DNA from 2 places in the Bacillus songklensis genome. Region 2 is predicted to be linked to the other one. Evidence: predicted binding sites of a transcription regulator. Region 2 holds the regulator's gene; the other holds the start of a gene.
What was found. Region 2 encodes LexA, which represses DNA repair genes until DNA is damaged. Its sites were predicted from a motif close to CGAACATATGTTCG; they were not measured.
Positions count from the first base shown of each region.

Region 1: parE (DNA topoisomerase IV subunit B) is a predicted target of LexA. The motif match lies at 5,647-5,660, and genes of this name have one in related genera.

Region 1 covers NZ_JBHRZT010000072.1:601,290-611,661, reverse strand. Annotated here, with positions in the region: gene ACFOU2_RS21980 (hypothetical protein) at 357-506, shown strand; gene ACFOU2_RS21975 (YheC/YheD family protein) at 974-1,717, shown strand; gene ACFOU2_RS21970 (hypothetical protein) at 1,732-2,940, shown strand; gene ACFOU2_RS21965 (N-acetylmuramoyl-L-alanine amidase family protein) at 3,355-4,074, shown strand; gene plsY (glycerol-3-phosphate 1-O-acyltransferase PlsY) at 4,136-4,732, opposite strand; gene ACFOU2_RS21955 (CoA-binding protein) at 5,044-5,457, shown strand; gene parE (DNA topoisomerase IV subunit B) at 5,834-7,804, shown strand; gene parC (DNA topoisomerase IV subunit A) at 7,806-10,232, shown strand; partial or broken gene ACFOU2_RS21940 (YqcI/YcgG family protein) at 10,371-10,372, shown strand, end outside.
Region 2 covers NZ_JBHRZT010000007.1:186,305-196,676, forward strand. Annotated here, with positions in the region: gene sirA (sporulation inhibitor of replication protein SirA) at 1-218, opposite strand, end outside; gene tkt (transketolase) at 422-2,428, opposite strand; gene ACFOU2_RS01530 (DUF896 domain-containing protein) at 2,781-3,014, opposite strand; gene ACFOU2_RS01535 (YneB family resolvase-like protein) at 3,080-3,736, opposite strand; gene yneA (cell division suppressor protein YneA) at 3,754-4,071, opposite strand; gene lexA (transcriptional repressor LexA) at 4,217-4,840, shown strand; gene ACFOU2_RS01550 (hypothetical protein) at 5,301-5,717, shown strand; gene ACFOU2_RS01555 (mechanosensitive ion channel family protein) at 6,435-7,319, shown strand; gene ACFOU2_RS01560 (MDR family MFS transporter) at 7,499-8,851, shown strand; gene ACFOU2_RS01565 (hypothetical protein) at 9,095-9,265, opposite strand; gene ACFOU2_RS01570 (DUF3231 family protein) at 9,449-10,372, opposite strand, start outside.

The DNA of each region.
Region 1 (10,372 bases), on a different contig from region 2:
CGGATACCATCTGGCACAGTAGGATTGGTTACTATCATTATTTTTTCCAAACTGATTATCAGGGGTTTGTGAAGGAAAATGACTACGTACAAAATTGCGTGACATTTGGAGGAGCGCTGATCGTTTTGATGAGGCGGCAGAGACCGTGTCTCTTTGTGTTTTTGGAATATAAAAAGTGGTTACATGAATTGACCACATGACCACACACTATCATGAAATAGTGTGATATAGATTCTTAACCAACTTATATAAAGGAGTAAAACCGTTGATATATGGGCATTTCTATAAAATAGAATCTCATACGATTGTATAGGATTTTAACATTCCACCACATTATGTAAATGGAGGTGAAAACCATGACAAAAGATGATCCATATTTACCGGACATGATAAAAAAGGATTTAAAGCATCCTGAAGCTCCCGAAGGTCGAAAAAGACCATCAGTTAATGAAAGCAGTTCGGCTGATGCCCGTGGGAAAAACGGACAACAAATTGACCCTAGTTAATAACAAAGAGCAACCTTTTGGCTGCTCTTTTATCATGCACCTAGAGATAGTTTACGTCATTTCCCTTTTTTAATACCGGCATTAATCCAGATACACAAGTAAAACGATCAATATATTAACTTGTAAAACTATGTTCTAAATGAAAAATAAAGGATAGCAATCCAGGAACGAAATTGAGGATGTAAATCATACTTGTTATTTATTGTTATTATATTTGTCTAAGCAACTTAGTTAGATTCAGCATATTAAATTAATAACCAATTTAGAAAGAAGTGAGTGCAAGCTCAAGCTATGGGTGTCTTTAGTATACCCATAGTTGGAAAAATGATCTTATTCACCTTAAAAAGGGATGGGGTGATCTGAGAAAAAGAATCTTATAATCAAGAAAATACTTGAAGATTAGTGGCAAAATCGAGAAGGAGAAATAAAGCAGTATCCAATGAACATGAAAAGGGGGCAATGTTTTCATGGGCGCTAAGTGGAATAAGTGGAAACATTACCAAGTGATGAAAGAAGAGGAAGCCCTTCTTAACTATTTACCAGAAACCCAATTATTAACGGAACAATCTTTATGGGAACTTATGAATAAATATAACCATGTGATAATTAAACCCCGCCAAGGCGTTCTGGGGCGTGGTATAACCCAAGTATCCTTTATAGGTAAAGACCTATATGAAATACATGCTGAAAATAGAAAAATTACTTTAACTAGCAGGGAGGAAGTTTATAACAACTTAAACGATCTAAAGAAGCTTCTTCATTATAAACCTTATATTGTGCAACAAAAGATTCCACTAGCTACAATTGACGATTGTCCATTTGATCTCCGAGTCATGGTACAACGCAAAAAAAATTCCGCTACATGGGTGGTAACAGGAAAACTTGCCAAAGTGGCAGCAAAAGGTTTTTTCATTACGAATGTGGCTCAAAACATATTGCCGGTGGAAGAAGCGATTCAACATTCTTCTTTGTGCCAAATCCACCTTCAAATTCAAGATTTATTGTCTCATATTGATAGGAGTGCCCTACTTGCAGCAACGCAACTAGAAACATTTTATCCTAAATACCGTACTATAGGTTTTGATATAGGATTAGACCAAAAAGGAAAGGTATGGATTATTGAAGCAAATTTTAAATCCATGATTTCTATGTTTGATTTGTTAAAAGATAAAACGATGTATCAAACAATTAAAAGTTACGAAGAGGGATAGGAGAAAAAAGAAATATGTACGAAACATTCTATGTCCTTTCGCTCAACTATCACATATTTTATAAAATGAAACACTTCGCATTTTCTGAATATGGCGATGGGAGATACGGCGTTATGATCATTATATATGAGCCTGAAATTAAAAAAAACGATAAAGAAGTAAGGTTGCAGGCAGTATTTGAAGTTGATGGACAGAAAGATGTTCTTTGGTTTGAGGTGGAGGAGAAGTATAGTATATACCTGACTAATGAAAGAGCAGATGCCTTTTTAGTTGGATTATTATGGTATGCATTGAAAAATGGACACGATATAAAAGTGTTATCACCGATGTCTGAAAGACTTTATTATACGGTAAATAAATATCTCGTCCCCGTAATCGCTGAGATCCATGGATACAAGACGATAAAGGTCATGTGTAATCAGCTTGCGGCAAAACCGATATCAAATGCTGGTGCAGTGGGAACTGGATTGTCGTGTGGAATAGACTCTTTCAGCACTATTTGTGATCATATGGGAGATGGTGTCCCTGGAAAATACAAAATTACCCATTTTACTTTTTTTAATGTTGGGTCAAACGGAGATTTTGGTGGTAAACAGGCGTTAAACCTTTTTGAAGAAAGGACAAAAATCGCAAAAGCTTGTGCCGATGAACTTGGTAAAGAATTAATAATGGTAAACAGTAACTTAAGTGAGATATTGCATATGAGCTTCAGGCAAACAGATACGCTCAGGAGTATGTCTGCAGTTTTAGCTCTTCAAAAGTTATTTAAAGTATATTATCACTCTTCGACTGTTCATATAAAAGATTTCAGATTAAGTAAATCGCTTCTAGCATGTAGTGATATTTTTAATTTGAACATGTTATCTACTGAAAATACCAGTTTATTTTCATCTTGCGCTAATTATACTAGGGTGGATAAAACTCGTATGGTGGCAAAATTTGAGCCGTCATATAAATACCTTAACGTTTGCACAAAGGATAAATTTAATTGCGGTAAATGTTCTAAATGCTTAAGAACACTATTAACGTTAGAAATCATTGGAGCAATTGATAAGTATGCAGCGGTTTTTCCTCTTGATGTTTATCGCAAGAAAAGACCCAAATATATAGCGAAAGTTCTAGCTAATCGGGATACTGATATTTGGATGAAAGAAATTTATCATGAGATGGTGCGTACCAATTATTTATTGGAAGTGGAAGCGGCCCAGGAGGAACGTGAATAAAAGAAAAAAGGTCTGCTTCGCTGGCTTCTTCAAAAAAACTCCCATGAGCTTGAATTCGCTACTTTAATTCAAAAGCCTCTTGTATAAATTGTGAATAAAAGAGAGCTTGGGATTGTATATTTATTGCGTTTTATCATGAATCAGCGTCCATTGTATTTTGTACAAAATATTGGATGTTATTCATTGTAACAAAAAACTGAAGGATCTTCCTTCTCATAGCGCCCGTTATGTCAACCTCTCTTGTTTCAAGAGAGGTTTTTTTGGGGGGTTTCTTGTTTAACTAAATTGAAGCCATTACTTTATCTAGTTTTTTAACAATTTTCTCTCCTTTCTTTTTCGTTTCATCTATTTAATTAATGAAACATGAGCAACTGCTCATGATTTACACATTTTATCAAAGGAGTGAGGTCGGTTATGAGTTATTTGATTGCATTAGATGACGGACATGGAATCAATACACCAGGGAAGCGGACACCAACTTTTTCTGATGGGAGTGTAATGAAAGAAAATGAATTCAATCGACGAGTTGTCGCTCTTTTATATGTGGAGCTAAAAAGATGCGGCTTTCGAATCTTGTTAGTGGCTCCAACTGGCGAGGATATACCGCTTGGTACACGGGTAAAACGAGCCAATGATGCCAAAGCGGACTTTTATTTATCCGTCCATGCGAATGCTGCAGGTGGAATGTGGGGAAAGGCTGAAGGGATTGAAACATACGCCGGTAAAACCGAGGCATCCAAGCGGGCTGCTCGAATTCTTCAACGCTACCTTATCCAAGGAACAAAATTAAAAGATCGCGGGATCAAAGACGGATCCTGGCTGTATGTCGCCAAATATACAAACATGCCGACTGTGTTAGTCGAATGCGGATTCATGGATAACAGGCGGGAAGCAGAACTGCTTCGAAGTGAAGCGTATCGCCAAGAATGCGCTGTAGAATTGGCCCGAGGATTATGTGAATATTTTTCAGTCCCTTATGTTCCGGAGCCAGCGGTTCAGGGAATCGCTGATGATGGTAAAACATACCGATTGAGAACAGGAACGTTTAAAGGTATTACCACCGCCACTCGATTCAAAAACGAGCTGGAACGAAAATTCGGCTGGACCGTATACATTGAAGAGACGGATGCTTAGGGGAATATATGATAGTCGTCTATCAAAAGGCAGGAAGGATGAAGAACACCGAGGGCCTGCATCAGGCTCTCGGTGTTTTGGACAACCATTTGACTTTTGGTTCAGTTTTGTTCATAATACGCTGAATGTTTGCACGGTGGCGCCAGATGACAAAACTGGCTAGGAGCCCAACGACGATAATGAACGGTATATCTCTCGTAAAAAGTGTATAAATGAAGGCGAAAATACCTGTTATGATCGATGAAAGCGAGACGTATTTCGATACATACAAGCTTACAAAAAAGCAGGCGAGCATGGCGACAAAAAGAAGGGGACTGTAAAATAGCAAAACTCCACCAGAAGTCGCGACTGCTTTTCCTCCTTTAAAATTAGCGAATAGCGGGTACACATGACCGACTACCGCAAACATCCCGACAAATAACGGATGTAGATCTGCGTTAAATAAAACAGGAAGAGAAGCAGCGAGTGTTCCTTTTAAAATATCGGCGCTCGTTACAATTAAACCCGCTTTGACCCCCAGTGTGCGAAACGTATTTGTCCCGCCAAGATTGCCGCTTCCGTGTTCGCGGATATCAATTCCATATCCGACTTTCCCCACAACTAAAGCAAACGGAATGGATCCGATTATGTATGCAAGAATGGGTAAGATAAATTGCATATATATTTCTCCTTTTTCTCTCTTGTTATTTCATTTTACCACGAGTTCAAGAAAACTCCATCCCTTATTCATTCTTACTTTACCTCTGAAAATCCTTTTCATAACCATAGAGGATTTTAACAGGAACCTTTTGAAACTACAACCGGCAATTCATAGAGAGTGGTCAAACTGTGGGGCAAACAGACGGGGCATAGGAGAAAACTATACTCATCCGATGGGTTGAGCGACAAGAAATTGGTGATAATAAGCAGGAAATCGGGTATACATACAGAACGTAATACATCAGACACTTGTTTAAAGGAGAGATAATCATGCAAATGGAGATTCCTTCACGTGAAGAGCTGGGAAAAATCTTAAAAAATAGTAAGCGAATTGCGGTAGTGGGATTGTCGGACAATCCCGCCAAAACATCTTATATGGTATCCAAAGCTATGCAAGATGCCGGCTATGAAATTATTCCGGTAAATCCGAATGCGGATGAAATATTAGGGGTTAAAGCCGTAAAATCGTTAAAGGACATCGAAGGACATGTCGATATTGTCAACGTCTTCCGCCGCTCAGAGCATTTGTTGGATGTAGCGAAAGAGTTTTTGGAAATTGATGCGGATGTATTTTGGGCCCAGCTTGGATTAGCCAATGAAGAGGCGTATCAATTATTGAAGGAAAAAGGTTACACTGTTGTCATGGACCGCTGCATTAAAGTGGAACATGCTTTAACTAAATAGTCATTTTTTATGGAAAATCCTTGTTAAATACAGGGATTTTCTTTACTTTTTCATAATTTTAGTTTTAGAATTATCCATTTCTCGCTAAAATAGTGCTAAGATATGTATGATAAGTGAAGGGTCTGCCACTCATTAGAACGAGATAAAATGAGCAATGATATTTAAAAATCGAACAAGTTATGTTAAAATCAAACATACGTTCTTGTTTTCGGGCAAAGAGGCTAACAGTAAGGAACAGTTGCCCCTCAGCGGAGATTAGAGTGAAAATGAAAGAAAGACCATATCTCTTCAATCTGATTAGTTGGAACGTTTCAGACGAAGCCAAGTTTTTATAGGAGATACTGGATTGTGGATTAATTGAAAGGGGTATGTATTTTTGAGTAAGAAACAAATATTTGACTATAATGATGACGCGATTCAAGTCTTAGAAGGACTGGATGCGGTTCGAAAACGGCCAGGCATGTACATCGGCAGTACCGACAGTCGCGGTTTGCATCACCTTGTTTATGAAATTGTTGATAACTCTGTCGATGAAGCGTTAGCCGGATACGGAAACTACATAAAAGTAACCATACATAACGATAACTCCATTTCTGTTCAAGATAAAGGGAGGGGGATGCCTACCGGGATGCACAAACTCGGAAAACCGACGCCCGAAGTCATCTTAACGGTGCTTCATGCCGGAGGTAAATTCGGTCAAGGCGGCTACAAAACAAGCGGAGGTCTCCATGGAGTGGGTGCATCTGTAGTAAATGCCCTGTCGGAATGGCTGGTAGTGACCATTAAACGTGATGGTCTTGTGTACCAACAACGTTTCGAAAACGGTGGAAAACCTGTTACCACTCTTGAAAAAATCGGGAAAACGCGGGAAACAGGGACGAAGATTCATTTCAAACCTGATGCCCAGATTTTCAGTACAACTGCTTATAACTATGACACATTAAGTGAACGATTACGGGAATCTGCCTTTTTATTGAAGGGATTAAAAATTGAATTGGTCGATGAACGATACGATCAGCAAGATGTGTTCCAATATGAAAGCGGAATTGAAGCCTTTGTTTCGTACATAAACGAAGGCAAAGACTCACTACATCCGGTGCTGTTTTTCGACGGCGAACAAAACAACATTGAAGTGGAATTTGCGTTTCAATTTAACGATGGTTATTCCGAAACCATTCTTTCGTTTGTCAACAATGTTCGCACCAAAGACGGCGGAACGCACGAGTCTGGTGCGAAAAGTGCGATGACCCGCATTTTTAATGAACATGCCCGTAAAGTCGGATTGTTGAAGGAAAAAGATAAAAACCTGGAAGGAACGGATATTCGTGAAGGCTTAGCGGCCATTGTCTCTGTCCGAATTCCAGAAGAATTACTGCAGTTTGAAGGCCAGACAAAAGGAAAACTTGGGACAAGCGAGGCACGCTCTGCTGTCGATGCGGTCGTCTCCGAGAAATTAGCGTACTTTTTACAAGAAAATCCGGACATTAGCTCCCTGTTGGTGAAAAAAGCCATTAAAGCGGCCCAAGCACGGGAAGCAGCGCGCAAAGCGCGTGAAGAAGCAAGAAGCGGAAAAAAACGAAGCAGGAAAGAAACTGTTTTAAGCGGGAAACTAACACCTGCCCAATCACGAAACCCGCAAAAAAATGAACTGTATTTAGTAGAGGGTGATTCAGCGGGTGGTTCGGCCAAGCAAGGACGGGATCGCCGCTTTCAGGCCATCTTGCCTCTTCGCGGGAAAGTCATCAATACAGAAAAGGCGAAGCTCTCGGATATTTTCAAAAATGAGGAAATCAATACGATCATTCATGCCATCGGTGCCGGCATCGGAGCCGAATTCGTTTTAGACGATGCGAATTACGATAAAATCGTGATCATGACCGATGCTGATACAGACGGTGCCCATATCCAAGTGCTATTGCTGACATTCTTCTATCGCTATATGAAACCGCTTGTGGAAGCAGGCAAAGTGTTTATCGCACTTCCTCCTCTATACAAAGTAAGCAAAGGAACCGGCAAAAAAGAAGTGGTAGAATATGCGTGGAATGAAGATGAATTAAAGGGCGCCATCAAAAAAGTCGGCAGGGGATACATGATTCAGCGGTACAAAGGGCTTGGCGAAATGAATGCCGATCAGCTCTGGGAAACGACCATGAACCCTGAAACCCGTACACTCATCCGTGTTCGTATTGATGATGCCGCTCGTGCGGATCGCCGTGTTACGACCCTTATGGGAGACAAAGTCGAGCCTCGACGAAAATGGATCGAAAACAATGTCGCCTTCGGCCTGGAGGAAGACCCAAACATCTTAGATAATGAAAACGTAACGGTCGCAAAGGAGGAAGAATAAGATGACACAAGCAGAACGCTTTTTAGACTTGCCTCTTGAAGATGTACTTGGCGACCGCTTTGGACGATACAGTAAGTACATCATTCAAGAACGCGCGCTGCCGGATGCAAGAGATGGATTAAAGCCGGTTCAGCGCCGGATTTTATATGCGATGCATGTAGACGGCAATACAGCGGAAAAAGGGTTTCGAAAATCGGCAAAAACCGTTGGTAATGTCATTGGTAACTACCACCCGCACGGTGATTCATCCGTGTATGACGCAATGGTCAGGATGAGTCAGGATTGGAAGCTTCGCAATTTGCTGATTGAAATGCACGGGAATAACGGAAGCGTCGACGGGGATCCCCCGGCCGCCATGCGTTATACGGAAGCGAGGCTTTCCGCCATTGCATCCGAGCTTTTGCGCGATATCGAAAAACAGACGGTGGAATTTGTTCCGAACTTTGATGATACAAGCAAAGAGCCGGTTGTTTTACCGGCCATGTTCCCGAATCTACTAGTGAACGGCTCAACCGGGATTTCAGCAGGATATGCAACGGAAATCCCTCCCCATCAATTAGGAGAGGTCATCGATGCAACCATCATGCGCATTGACAAGCCTTCTTGTACGGTAGAGGATTTGATGACCGTTATAAAAGGGCCGGATTTCCCGACAGGCGGTATCATTCAAGGTGTGGATGGCATTAAAAAAGCGTATGAAACAGGAAAGGGAAAAATCATTATTCGCGGAAAAGCGGACATCGAATCAATTAGAGGCGGCAAACAGCAAATTGTCATCACTGAAATCCCATTTGAAGTGAATAAAGCAAATCTGGTGAAAAAGATTGACGAATTGCGCCTTGACCGCAAAGTTGAGGGGATTTCAGAAGTACGTGACGAAACGGATCGTACCGGCTTGCGCCTTGTGATTGAGCTAAAGAAAGAAGCCAATGCGGAAGGAGTTTTAGCCTATTTATACAAAAATACGGACTTGCAGGTACCGTATAGCTTCAACATGGTTGCCATATCAAGAAAACGTCCTAAATTAATGACGCTTCCTGCTATTTTGGATGCCTATATTGAACATCAGCGGGAAGTGATCACTAACCGCTCGCAATATGAGCTTGATAAAGCACGCGAACGGGAGCATATTGTCCAAGGGCTCATCAAAGCCTTATCAATTTTAGACGAAGTGATTGCTACGATTCGTGCATCGAAAGACAAAAGGGATGCAAAAGACAATTTGATCGTCCGATTTGATTTTACGGAAGCACAGGCAGAGGCAATCGTCTCATTACAGCTATATCGCTTAACAAATACGGATGTGACCGCTTTACAAGCAGAAGCGAAAGAGCTGGAAGAAAAGATTGCCGAACTGGAGCTGATTTTGAGCAGTGAAAAGAAACTGCTGCAGGTCATTAAAACGGATTTACGCAAAGTGAAAAAGCAATACAGCGATAAGCGCCGCACAAAAATCGAAGCAGAAATTGAAGAGCTGAAAATTAACCTGGAAGTAATGGTTCCGTCGGAAGATGTCATGGTGACGGTGACAAAAGACGGGTATGTCAAACGGACAAGCCTTCGTTCATACGCGGCCTCTAACGGCCAGGATTTTGGCATGAAAGACACAGATCGTTTGATTGCCAAACTGGAAATCAATACAACAGAGACTCTGCTGCTGTTTACGAATAAAGGAAGTTACTTATACTTGCCGGTCCACGAACTTCCGGATATTCGCTGGAAAGATATGGGGCAGCATGTGACAAACATCGTTCCGATTGAAAAAGAAGAAACGATTGTACAAGCCATCCCGGTCGCCAACTTTGAAGAAGAAAAATTCTTGCTGTTTGTAACGAAAAACGGTATGGTGAAAAAATCGGAACTTGCGAATTACAAAGCCCAGCGCTATTCCCGTCCGCTTGTAGCGATTAACTTAAAAGGGGATGATGAAGTCGTCGATGTCCATATGACCGACGGTAAACAAGAGGTCTTCCTGGCAACAAGACAAGGGTACGGATTATGGTTCCCCGAGGAAGAAGTGAATGTGGTAGGGGCAAGAGCGGCCGGTGTAAAAGGCATCAATTTAAAAGACGGCGATTATGTTGTAAACGGCAAGGTATTCCGAGAAGGTGACTCTTGTGAACTCATCATGGTGACACAGCGAGGTGCCGTAAAGAAAATGAGCATGAAAGAATTTGAACGATCATCAAGAGCGAAACGAGGACTCGTCATGATTCGTGAAGTGAAGAGAAATCCTCATGAAGTCGCCGCAATCGAATTTGTTACACGGAACGACCTTCTATGGATACAAACCGAAAAACTGGTGACAGAACAAGTGGATCCAGTTTCTCTCAGACTGAATGACCGTTACAGCAACGGCTCCTTTATTGTGGATCAAGATGAAGCAGGAAGTGTGATCATGATGTGGAAAGAGCCGAAATCATCGTAAAATAGAAAAAGACATTGGACCGAGCCAATGTCTTTTTTCATGGGAAGACGGATAGATAAAATGCCAACAAAATATCTCTCATAATCTCAATCTTTTTACAATACATTGTAGCGTTAGGGAAAAGAAGAGGATGAGGTAGA
Region 2 (10,372 bases):
ATCAAGCCATGACTATGCCCTAATTTGTTTTCTATCATTAATTGCAACTGCAAAATGGGAATTTTTTTTGTAATATACTCAATTTGCTTCTTTACATATATATCATGGTCTTTACCGGACGTTTTATACTCTAAAAACAGCTGATACATGATATCCTCTTTTTGAAAGTAATGAATTGCAAATTCATCTTCTATTAGGTAAATATCATATTTCCTCATAGACCATCCCCCCATTATACATTCTCTTATCCCTATTGTATAATGCATGCTTTGCAAGGCTTGTCTATTGGCGGAAAAATGATGCACTCTTTTTGTCGAACCTGTTCTGATTCCGTCATGTTCTGCACTCTCTCCTACACGGTAATCGATCCTATAATAAAGAAAAAACAAGCCGGAAATGCCGGCTTGTTTTTCTCTCAAGGCTATTGATTTAATAGTCGTTTTACTTGTGCTACGACGTTTTCTGCCGTGAAACCATACTCTTTCATGATTACATTGCCAGGAGCAGAAGCACCAAAACGATTGATGCCGATCACAATACCCTCATCACCTGTATAACGTTCCCAGCCAATTGTTGATGCCATTTCAATGCCCACACGTTTTTTCACAGACTTAGGAATAACACTTTCTTTGTACTCTGCTGATTGGGCTTCAAAACGATCCCACGAAGGCATGCTGACAACCGATACATCGATTCCTTCAGATGCCAATGCTTTTTGCGCTTCTACTGCTAGGCCTACTTCAGACCCTGTCGCTAAAAGCAGCGCGTCCGGCTGTTCTTTGCCTGCCGGTGATACAACATAGGCACCCTTTGATACACCTTCATACGCTTTTTCTTTTGTTCCTTCTATAGTCGGAAGGTTTTGGCGTGTTAAAACAAGTACTGTTGGTTTATCCGTTGATTCTACCGCTAAGCGCCAAGCCGCAGCTGTTTCGTTTCCATCTGCCGGGCGGATGATTGATAAATCCGGCATTGCGCGCAAGGCAGGAAGCTGTTCAATCGGCTCGTGTGTAGGACCGTCTTCTCCAACCGCAATACTGTCATGAGTAAATACGTACGTAACAGGAAGTTTCATTAACGCAGCAAGACGGATAGCCGGGCGCAAGTAATCAGAGAATACAAAGAATGTACCGCCAAATACTTTTAATCCGCCATGTAAGGCCATACCATTTAAGGCTGCACCCATCGCAAATTCACGAACGCCAAACCAGATGTTACGACCGCCATAGTTGGATGCCTGGAAGTCATCTCCACCCTTGATCGTCGTTTTGTTGGAACCTGCCAAGTCAGCTGATCCCCCAAAGAAAAACGGAACTGCTTTTGCAACAGCATTTAACGCTTCACCTGAAGAAGCACGAGAAGCAAGACTTGTACCTTCTTCATAAACCGGCAGCTCTTTCTCCCATCCTTCCGGAAGTTTTCCTGCTGCCGCCAATTCGAATTGCTCCGCTAATTCAGGATATTTTTCTTTATATTGAGCGAACAATTGATTCCATTCTTCTTCCTTCTTCTGACCCGCTTCTGCAATGACAGAACGAAAATGATCATACACTTCCTGTGGAACATGGAAGTCTTCTTCAAAGGTCCACTTGTACGCCTCTTTTGTCATCTTAAGTTCTGCTGCTCCAAGCGGTGCACCATGTACATCCGATTTTCCTGCCAGGTTGGGAGAACCGTAACCGATTACTGTTTTTACCTCAATCAATGTAGGACGATCCAAATCAGATTTCGCTTCCTCCAGCGCTTTAGCAATTTCCTGGATATCATTGCCGTCTTCTACACGAATAACTTGCCAGCCATATGCTTTAAAGCGCTGCTCTACATTTTCGGAGAACGCAAGATTTAGCTCGCCGTCCAATGAAATGTCATTTGAATCGTATAACACAACTAGACGACCAAGTTTTAAGTGAGCGGCTAATGAAGCAGCTTCTGCTGAAACACCTTCCATTAAATCCCCATCACCACAAATGCTGTATGTAAAATGGTTCACAATTTCTAAGTCTTCTTTGTTGTATGTAGCAGCTAAATGACGTTCTGCCATCGCCATTCCGACAGCCATGGCAACCCCTTGACCCAGAGGACCAGTTGTCGCTTCAACGCCCGGCGTATGGCCGTATTCTGGGTGTCCAGGTGTTTTGCTGCCCCACTGGCGGAAGTTTTTAATGTCATCCATTGATACATCATAACCAGCAAGATGTAATAAGCTGTATAACAACATAGAACCATGTCCTGCTGACAACACAAAACGGTCACGATTAAACCAATGTGGATTTTTTGGATTCTGATTCATGAATTGCGTCCATAAGGTATATGCCATTGGGGCAGCTCCCATTGGCATTCCCGGATGTCCTGAGTTTGCTTTTTCAATTGCATCGATTGACAAAGTACGAATCGTTGCAATGGATAGATCTTCAATACGATGTTCCATCTTGTTCCATCCTTTCATTTAAGAACTATGCTTCAATCACTATCATACTAATGATTACTTATTTTGTACAACAATTCACACAAAATTGCTATCACTTTTACATTTTCTGTGGAAAAAGAAACAATTATACAGAACCAAACGGAATAAAAAGGGGAATGGCTCAAAAGGCCGAAAAACCATACCTTCTGAGTCATCCCCCGGAAAAGACTCGGTGCAGAAAATCCAACGAAATCAAGAATTTTTCTGGCGAATCCTTTCTGTAAAAGCATTTCTGACTGCCTCCCTATAACTTACGGGGACAGTTTCTTTCACGTACGTATATATAAACCATTTTGCGGCATAGGTTAATGAATTAATGCATGCGTTTCCTCTTTTTGCTTTCTTTGAGCTTATTAGGTGTGACATCATTCCCTTTTTCATCAACAACTTTAATAGAGTGAAGATGGTTGGTCATAGACTTACGAAACTCTTTCAAATATTCTTGGCGAAGCACTTGTTGTTCTCCAGCTTCTTCCGGTGTAAGTCCTTCACTCTTTGACTTTTTTGATAAAAAATTAATTCGTGCCATTTTTTCCGGTGATAACATCCATATAACTCCTTATTATTTTCTTCTACCAAGTATATGTAGTCATCTTACTAAACCAATTTCTATTAAGCAAGTGATTCATCTTGATTCTTTATGTACTCTTGATAGCGTCGATGTACAGTCGCTTTTGACACATGATAACCGAATCCCCTTAATGTAGCTGTAATTTCCTCAAAGGTCATTTCGTTTCGTCGTAAACGAACGATTTCTTCAATCGGTACTTCTTTTCGATCTCTTCCTGCATTTTCCCCGACGTTTTTTAAGTTTTTCTCCGGACGGTAGCCTTTTTCAACGGCACGTCTCATTCCTCTGCGAATTTTAGCATTATGAAGCTTGCGCTGATATTCTTCCACAATGCTAATAATTTCAAGCATCATGGAATCTGACTCTGACAGCTGAAGCTTCCCGTAATGACTAATGGTATATACTTGAATGTTCTCTTTGATGAAAAAATGCAATAAGGCGATTCTTGCATGACCTCTTCCAAGCCTTGTTTCATCCTGTACGAGCAAGACATCTATCTGTTCTCGCTGCACTGCTTCGATTACTTCCATCATACCGTCACGATCAATATCAAAGCCGCTTGCCTTTTCCTCCACTATTTGGGCAACCTGGAATGAATACTGATCTGCAAGTTGCAACAGCTCTTCTCTCTGACGCTCAAGGGATGTCTCTTGTGTATCTTTTTCCGTACTGACTCGACAGTAAATGATTGCTTTCAATCTCTATCACTGCTTTCCTAATTACTTGCCAACATTTGTCCTTCTTGAAAATCTTTCTTTAAAATTGGGATATAAATTTTTTCACCTGGCATAATCGTTTTATATTCAAGATGGTTCTCCGTCTCTACCCATTCCACAAACTCATGTGAGGATAAATGATGCTGTTCTCTATACTTTTGACCCAATTCCCACAGAGTATCTCCTGCACTGATGGTAATAGTTGCATAGTTTTCAAGGTTAGGACCTTTGGCGAACGATGTTACGAAATAGGTAAACACTGCTAAAATCATAAAAAAGATTGCATAGTATGTAAAGGTCTGTAACGCCTTATTCAATTCCATCACCCCATAATCAGAATATCTGTTCTCATTTTAATACGAACATTTGTTTTGAGTCAATATATTTTCGAACTTATGTTTGTATCCAATTTATATACATGTTATAATGAAACCAATTAAGTCGTTGATTTGAGGTGAGAGAATGACAAAGTTATCAAAACGACAACAAGATATATTAAGCTTCATCAAAGAGGAAGTAAGGTTAAAAGGTTACCCCCCTTCTGTTCGCGAAATCGGTGAAGCTGTCGGCTTAGCATCAAGTTCGACTGTACACGGCCACCTCGCCCGTCTTGAAAGCAAGGGGCTTATCCGCAGAGACCCGACAAAACCGCGTGCAATTGAAATATTGGATACAGAGGAAACAAACCATATTGTAAAAGCGAATGTCATTAACGTACCGATCATCGGGAAAGTTACGGCTGGCCAACCTATTACCGCTGTCGAAAATGTAGAAGAGTACTTTCCTCTTCCTGATAAATACGCAGCGCCTGATGAGCAAATATTCATGCTGGAAATTATGGGTGACAGTATGATTGAAGCCGGAATTTTGGATGGCGATTATGTAATTGTCCGCCAGCAGCAAACGGCTAATAATGGAGATATTGTTGTAGCGATGACAGAAGAGGACGAAGCAACTGTGAAGCGCTTCTTCAAAGAGCAAAACTACATTCGTCTGCAGCCTGAAAACTCCACAATGGAACCTATCATTTTAAATAATGTTTCTATTTTAGGAAAAGTAATCGGTGTCTATCGCTCTATCCATTAAGAGACTGATCCATGGCATTCCAGAAACTCTTTCCGCCTATATCATTCACTTCCTTTCCATCATATCGTTTGTGACTCTGATAAGATGGCGGGATGATTCTAGAGAATGATCCAGATACTTGGTATCAAGTTTTGGGTTATTCTCTTTTTCTTGGAATATAAAACGAATGAAATGCGTTGGAATGAATCAAACAATGGTAGATTTATACGTTCTATGTAGATAGTAACTTACTTATTATTAATGAAACTCCATATCAACCTTCTTTCGATCATCTTTCATTAATTTAGGCATTTTCGCTTCAAGAACCCCAATCTTATAAGAGGCTTTTACACCTTCATGCGATACAGTGGTTGGAAGTAATACAGTCATTACCTTATTACATAATCGGATCCGTCAGTGAAAAAAGCGTATGTTAATAATTTGCATACCTTTTGGCAATATTAGCAATGAGGTGTTGTTAATGGTAAATAAATTAGCGGTATTTTTATTTATAATGCTTTTGTTCACACCCCATGTTATGGCTCAAAATAATAAAAACGTTGAAGTTTTAAACATCGAACATAATCGTGTAATAAAGACTGTTGCATCAAATCCTGCAATACAAAAGGAAGGCGAAAAATACCTAAATCGAATAACCGATATATATCGGAAGTTCAGGGTTATCCCAAACGAAGGTTATATGATTAAAATTCCATTGGAACCTTCTGTAGCGATACAAAATCAATGGATGAATGACTTAGTAAATGAAGTAATTATTATTGTTGGAGAACAGGAAGAACCTTATTTAATGGTTTTCGATGATGAAAATAATCCTCGCTTTTTCACCTTTAAAGGTGATATCGATGTTTTATTAAAAGCTTTAAACTTCCGTTCTTAAGACCTTATTACGAAATGTCTTTTTTAGGATTCATCTTTAACTAAATATTCAAATTTGGATATAAAAAATACACCCACAAATAATGTGAGTGTATAAAACAGAATCATAACATTTTGCATGTTTCCCTTCAACAAATATTCTTTATTGTAGTTGAAGGGATTCTCACACAGACCATTTATTCTCTTTAGTTGCTTATTCTAGGGGTGTTAAGTCTGATAGTTGCATTAACAAAACTTCAAATCTGTTATTTTCGTTTTTGATTTCGCAATAACCATTTGTAAATATAAACGATTCTATACAATCAATAATTATTATATCCCTTCTCTGTTTCAATAGCTTCTTTGTCTCCCACTCAAGCTACATTTCCTGCTTAATCTTTCGACATAAGCCGAGTTGCTTTCTTCTATTCATGGCTTGCATAAAATAAGTCAAGATCTAGATGAGCTACTCAACGAATTCCAAACTTGCATAGGTAGCCAATCTTAATTTATAAACCTTGAAACAAAACCCAGTATTCTTTGTTGGGAAAGACTTGGTACCGGGGCTTTATTACATTGTGCATTACTTATTACATATCTTATTTATTGTGCCTAAAGTATATATCTCAAAAATCTTGCGGAAAATACATAAATACTTGTGCTATGGGATTATATTAAATTTCCTCGAGTTAGCTTCGAGGGAGTTAAGCTGCATTTTTTATATTAATGAGGTGTAGGTATGGACAATTTTTTAACTTATACTCAAGGATTTTTAGACTATATAGAGAAATTTCTAATCTTACGAATCGCATTAATGGTCTTATTCTTAATGACCATTTCCTTTCTTATAAATCGCACGATTGACTGGTTTTTTAAAAAATCAGATTTTTTTAATGAAGAAATTGAAAAGACTATACAAGGTGTTATTCGCTCAACCTTAAGATATGGAAGCGCTGCAATCGTTGTCATATACCTAATAGGGCAATTTATAGATATTAAAGGTCTTCTTGCGGGCGCAGGGATTGCAGGTATCATTTTAGGTTTTGCCGCACAACAAATGTTAAAAGACATTCTATCAGGTATCGTCAGATTGTCTGACAAGGAATTCCGAGTGGGCAACTATGTGACATTCAATGAAACGCATTCAGGCACAATCGAAGAAACGGGCATTCGTTTTATGCAAATTCGTGAATGGTCAGGGAAACTCCTTACTATTCCGCATGGAGAAATAAGGACAATCCAAAATTATAACAAGGGTAAAATGCGTGTCATAGAACAAATAACTGTAAGTTATCAGGAAGACCCTCGGAGAATCAAGGAATTATTAGAAATAGTATGCAGCATCTGCAATGAGAAGTATGGTCAAAGCCTATTAAGACTAGAGGATGGGACACCTGAAGAAGATTTTCAATATCTTGGCATAACGGACTTAAATCCAAATCTTAAATTCGTTGGATATGAATTTTGTATTGTGGGCTTAGTGAAACCAGAATATTATTTTGAAACTTCACGCAATGTTAGGTTTGAACTAATGGCTACATTTCATGAAAATCAGGTATGTATGCCAGCGGCAAATGTGTTATATCGGGCGGAAAGGAATGCTTTTCAAACTACCGATAACTGAACCATTCAACAGATATTAGAATGCAACTTATTTAACAATAAGTAATCAATTGAATCTTATAAGTATATTGCCATATTGTTATGAGCTTTTCTTATTGAATATAAAAAACTTCTTTGTTTCCATAACCTGTCTTAATAGGGTATAATAACTTGTTTGAACCGTAATAAGGGGGTTAATAGATGAAAAGTAGAACTTCAGTAATGATAAGTATTGTTCTTGCTATGTTGGTAGCATCAATCGATACAACCATTATGAACACAACGATGCCAATCATCGCAAAAGAGTTAGGGAGATTTGACTTGTACGCCTGGTCGTTTGCGTCCTATATGATTGCAAGTACCATTCTCTCCCCTGTGGCTGGTAGATTATCCGACATATTTGGCAGGAAAAGAGTGTTCGGATTCGGGATTACATTATTTCTAACCGGATCACTCCTTTGCGGGTTATCTGCAAATATGATTCAATTGGTCATCTTCCGTGCTATTCAAGGGATAGGAGCAGGATTCATGATGCCGTTCCCTGCAATTATTGCCGGAGACCTCTTCCCTGTAGAGAAAAGAGGGAAAATCCAAGCCTTATTTACAGCAATGTGGGGGCTTTCCGCCATCCTCGCCCCTTTACTTGGAGCGTTCTTCGTCGAGTATATGACATGGAGATGGATATTCTTTGTAAATTTACCAGTTTGTTTAATCGCATTTCTGACGCTTTTACCTTACAAAGAACATTATCAGCCGAAAAAAGCGAGCGTGGATTATATTGGAGCCATCCTATTCGCTGTCGGTGTAACTTTTCTTCTCTTAGATACTGTCGTTGAGGAGAATAAAATTCTATATTTTCTATTGGGAGCAGTTTTTATTGTTATTTTTTATTTTTATGAGAAAAAACAGACTTCGCCAATCGTTCCGCTCTCTATGTTTAAAAATAAGACCATTTCATGGATTAATATTAATACATTTATTGGTACCGTTGCTTTATTCGGAACATCCAGTTACATTCCATTGTTCTTACAAAATATTGCAGGGCTCTCGCTATTTATGAGCGGTGTGGCTCTTCTTGGTGTTGCAGTTGGATGGATGTGCGTATCGGTACCTGCCGGTAAATGGATTCTAAAATATGGATATCGTATCTTGTTGATTATGGGGAATGTTTTATTGTTCTTCTCAGGAATTTTATTAATTCTGTTAAATGAAAATCATAGTTTTTGGTATGTATTCGCTGTAATGATTGTTCAAGGATTAGCTTTCGGTTTACTATCCACAGTTGGATTGATTGGATCCCAACAACTAGTGGGAGGACATGAAAGAGGGATTTCCACTTCATTCTTCATGTTTTGCCGAAACATGGGTACGGCAATTGGAGTAACGATTATGGGAGCGTTATTAACAAGTGAAGCAGATTTTATGGAAGGAATTCATCATCTATTTATATTCGGTTTCTTCGGAAGTATTTTGGCTTTACTAACATCATTCCTCATTAAGAATGATACATCTAACAAAGAAAGCAATATGGTTGCCGGAAGTAAAATAAGTTAAATTATTTACCTCAAGGGATGCATCTGCATTCCTTTATTTTTTTGAATATGCCATTGCTGAAGATATATTATTTATGTTATCTAAGACCAGTTTCCCCATTTAGTTGTTTCTTCTTCAACCTTCTCTGTTAGTATAACAAAAAGAGCAATCACTTTATTAGGCAATTGCTCTCGTTAGTTCAAAAAGAAGAAAAAGAAAAACATCTTATTAAAGAAGGATTAATATCTAATTGAATCTTAAGAATTAAAATTCTTCATCTTTCCTTTGTAATTCATCAATTCCAGGGAACCCGCCGTACCCCAATGATACTTCTCTAGAAAATCCATCAGGGATGCCTCCATCATTTGTAAGACCTTGAGGATTAACTGATCTTATATCTTCTCCGATTTGATTAAACTCACGTTTCTTAGACATATTTGATTTCCTCCTTTTTCTATAATCAACTATTAGTTTGTGAAGAAATTTCTAAATAATGATTGGTAATGATTTCCTAAAATCAATATTAATCCATATAAAGGCCATTATATTAAAGAAAAAATCATAAGATTTTTGGTCTCCATCATCAGTCGTGTTGTTAAGAAAATTTAACATTTGCGATTAATCCTTAGAAAGCATGTCCCTATTTAACGCAACGGGCGGCTTTTCCATCCATTCATTCTTAATCATTAAAGACTTTATATCTGCCTCATATTGGTATACCTGTGCAATGATCTTTCCGTATGTTGTTTTTAAATCTTTCCGTGTGCTGACTGCTGCACTGTATCCGTAATTGGCAACTCCGAATCGATTTAATTGATCAATGTGAAAGGTAATTAGCTTATCTGAGAATGGAGAAATTTTTGAATCCAGCACATGAGTATCCGAAGTCATCGAAACTGGTAGTTCATTTTGTATTAATATTTCACTTAAATCTTTTATGATAGTGGAAGATAATTCTTTGCCGCGTTCCAATAATCGTTTTAATTCAGGATTCGTTACAGATTGAATAAAACCAGTCAATAGATTTTTGCCTGTATAATTCATCAAAATATTTTTATGCAGCTCATTCGCTTCACGAGCGGTTAACTCTCGTTTATCACTGAAAAAGTTTCCTAAAAAACCCTTCTCTGCTAACGGCTTGATTTCATGTATAGATGTAATTAAAGGCGGACGCACAAAAAGACCTTTTTCTAAAAGCAGTGACACGGAACTTTCATAAAGATTCATCACATTTCTCATTCGCTCATGATAAAATTGTCTGATATCACTTCGGGCCGAATCGGCAAGTACCATAGCGGTTAAAGGCATGCCAACCTTCGCCATATTATTTAAATAAAATAAGATAAATCCATCTGTAAACATTTTCGGAGCGTTAGGGTTTAAATCTTCATTAAAACTAAATCCCTTTGGTATGGGATAGTTTTCGTTTTGAAGGACAGTTTCTAAGACATTCATGTCCGATTTAGCGGTTGATAAAGCACTCGTACATACTGATTTTATATCTTCCGATTCGGTTGTTGATTGAAGGTATTCCAAAACAAC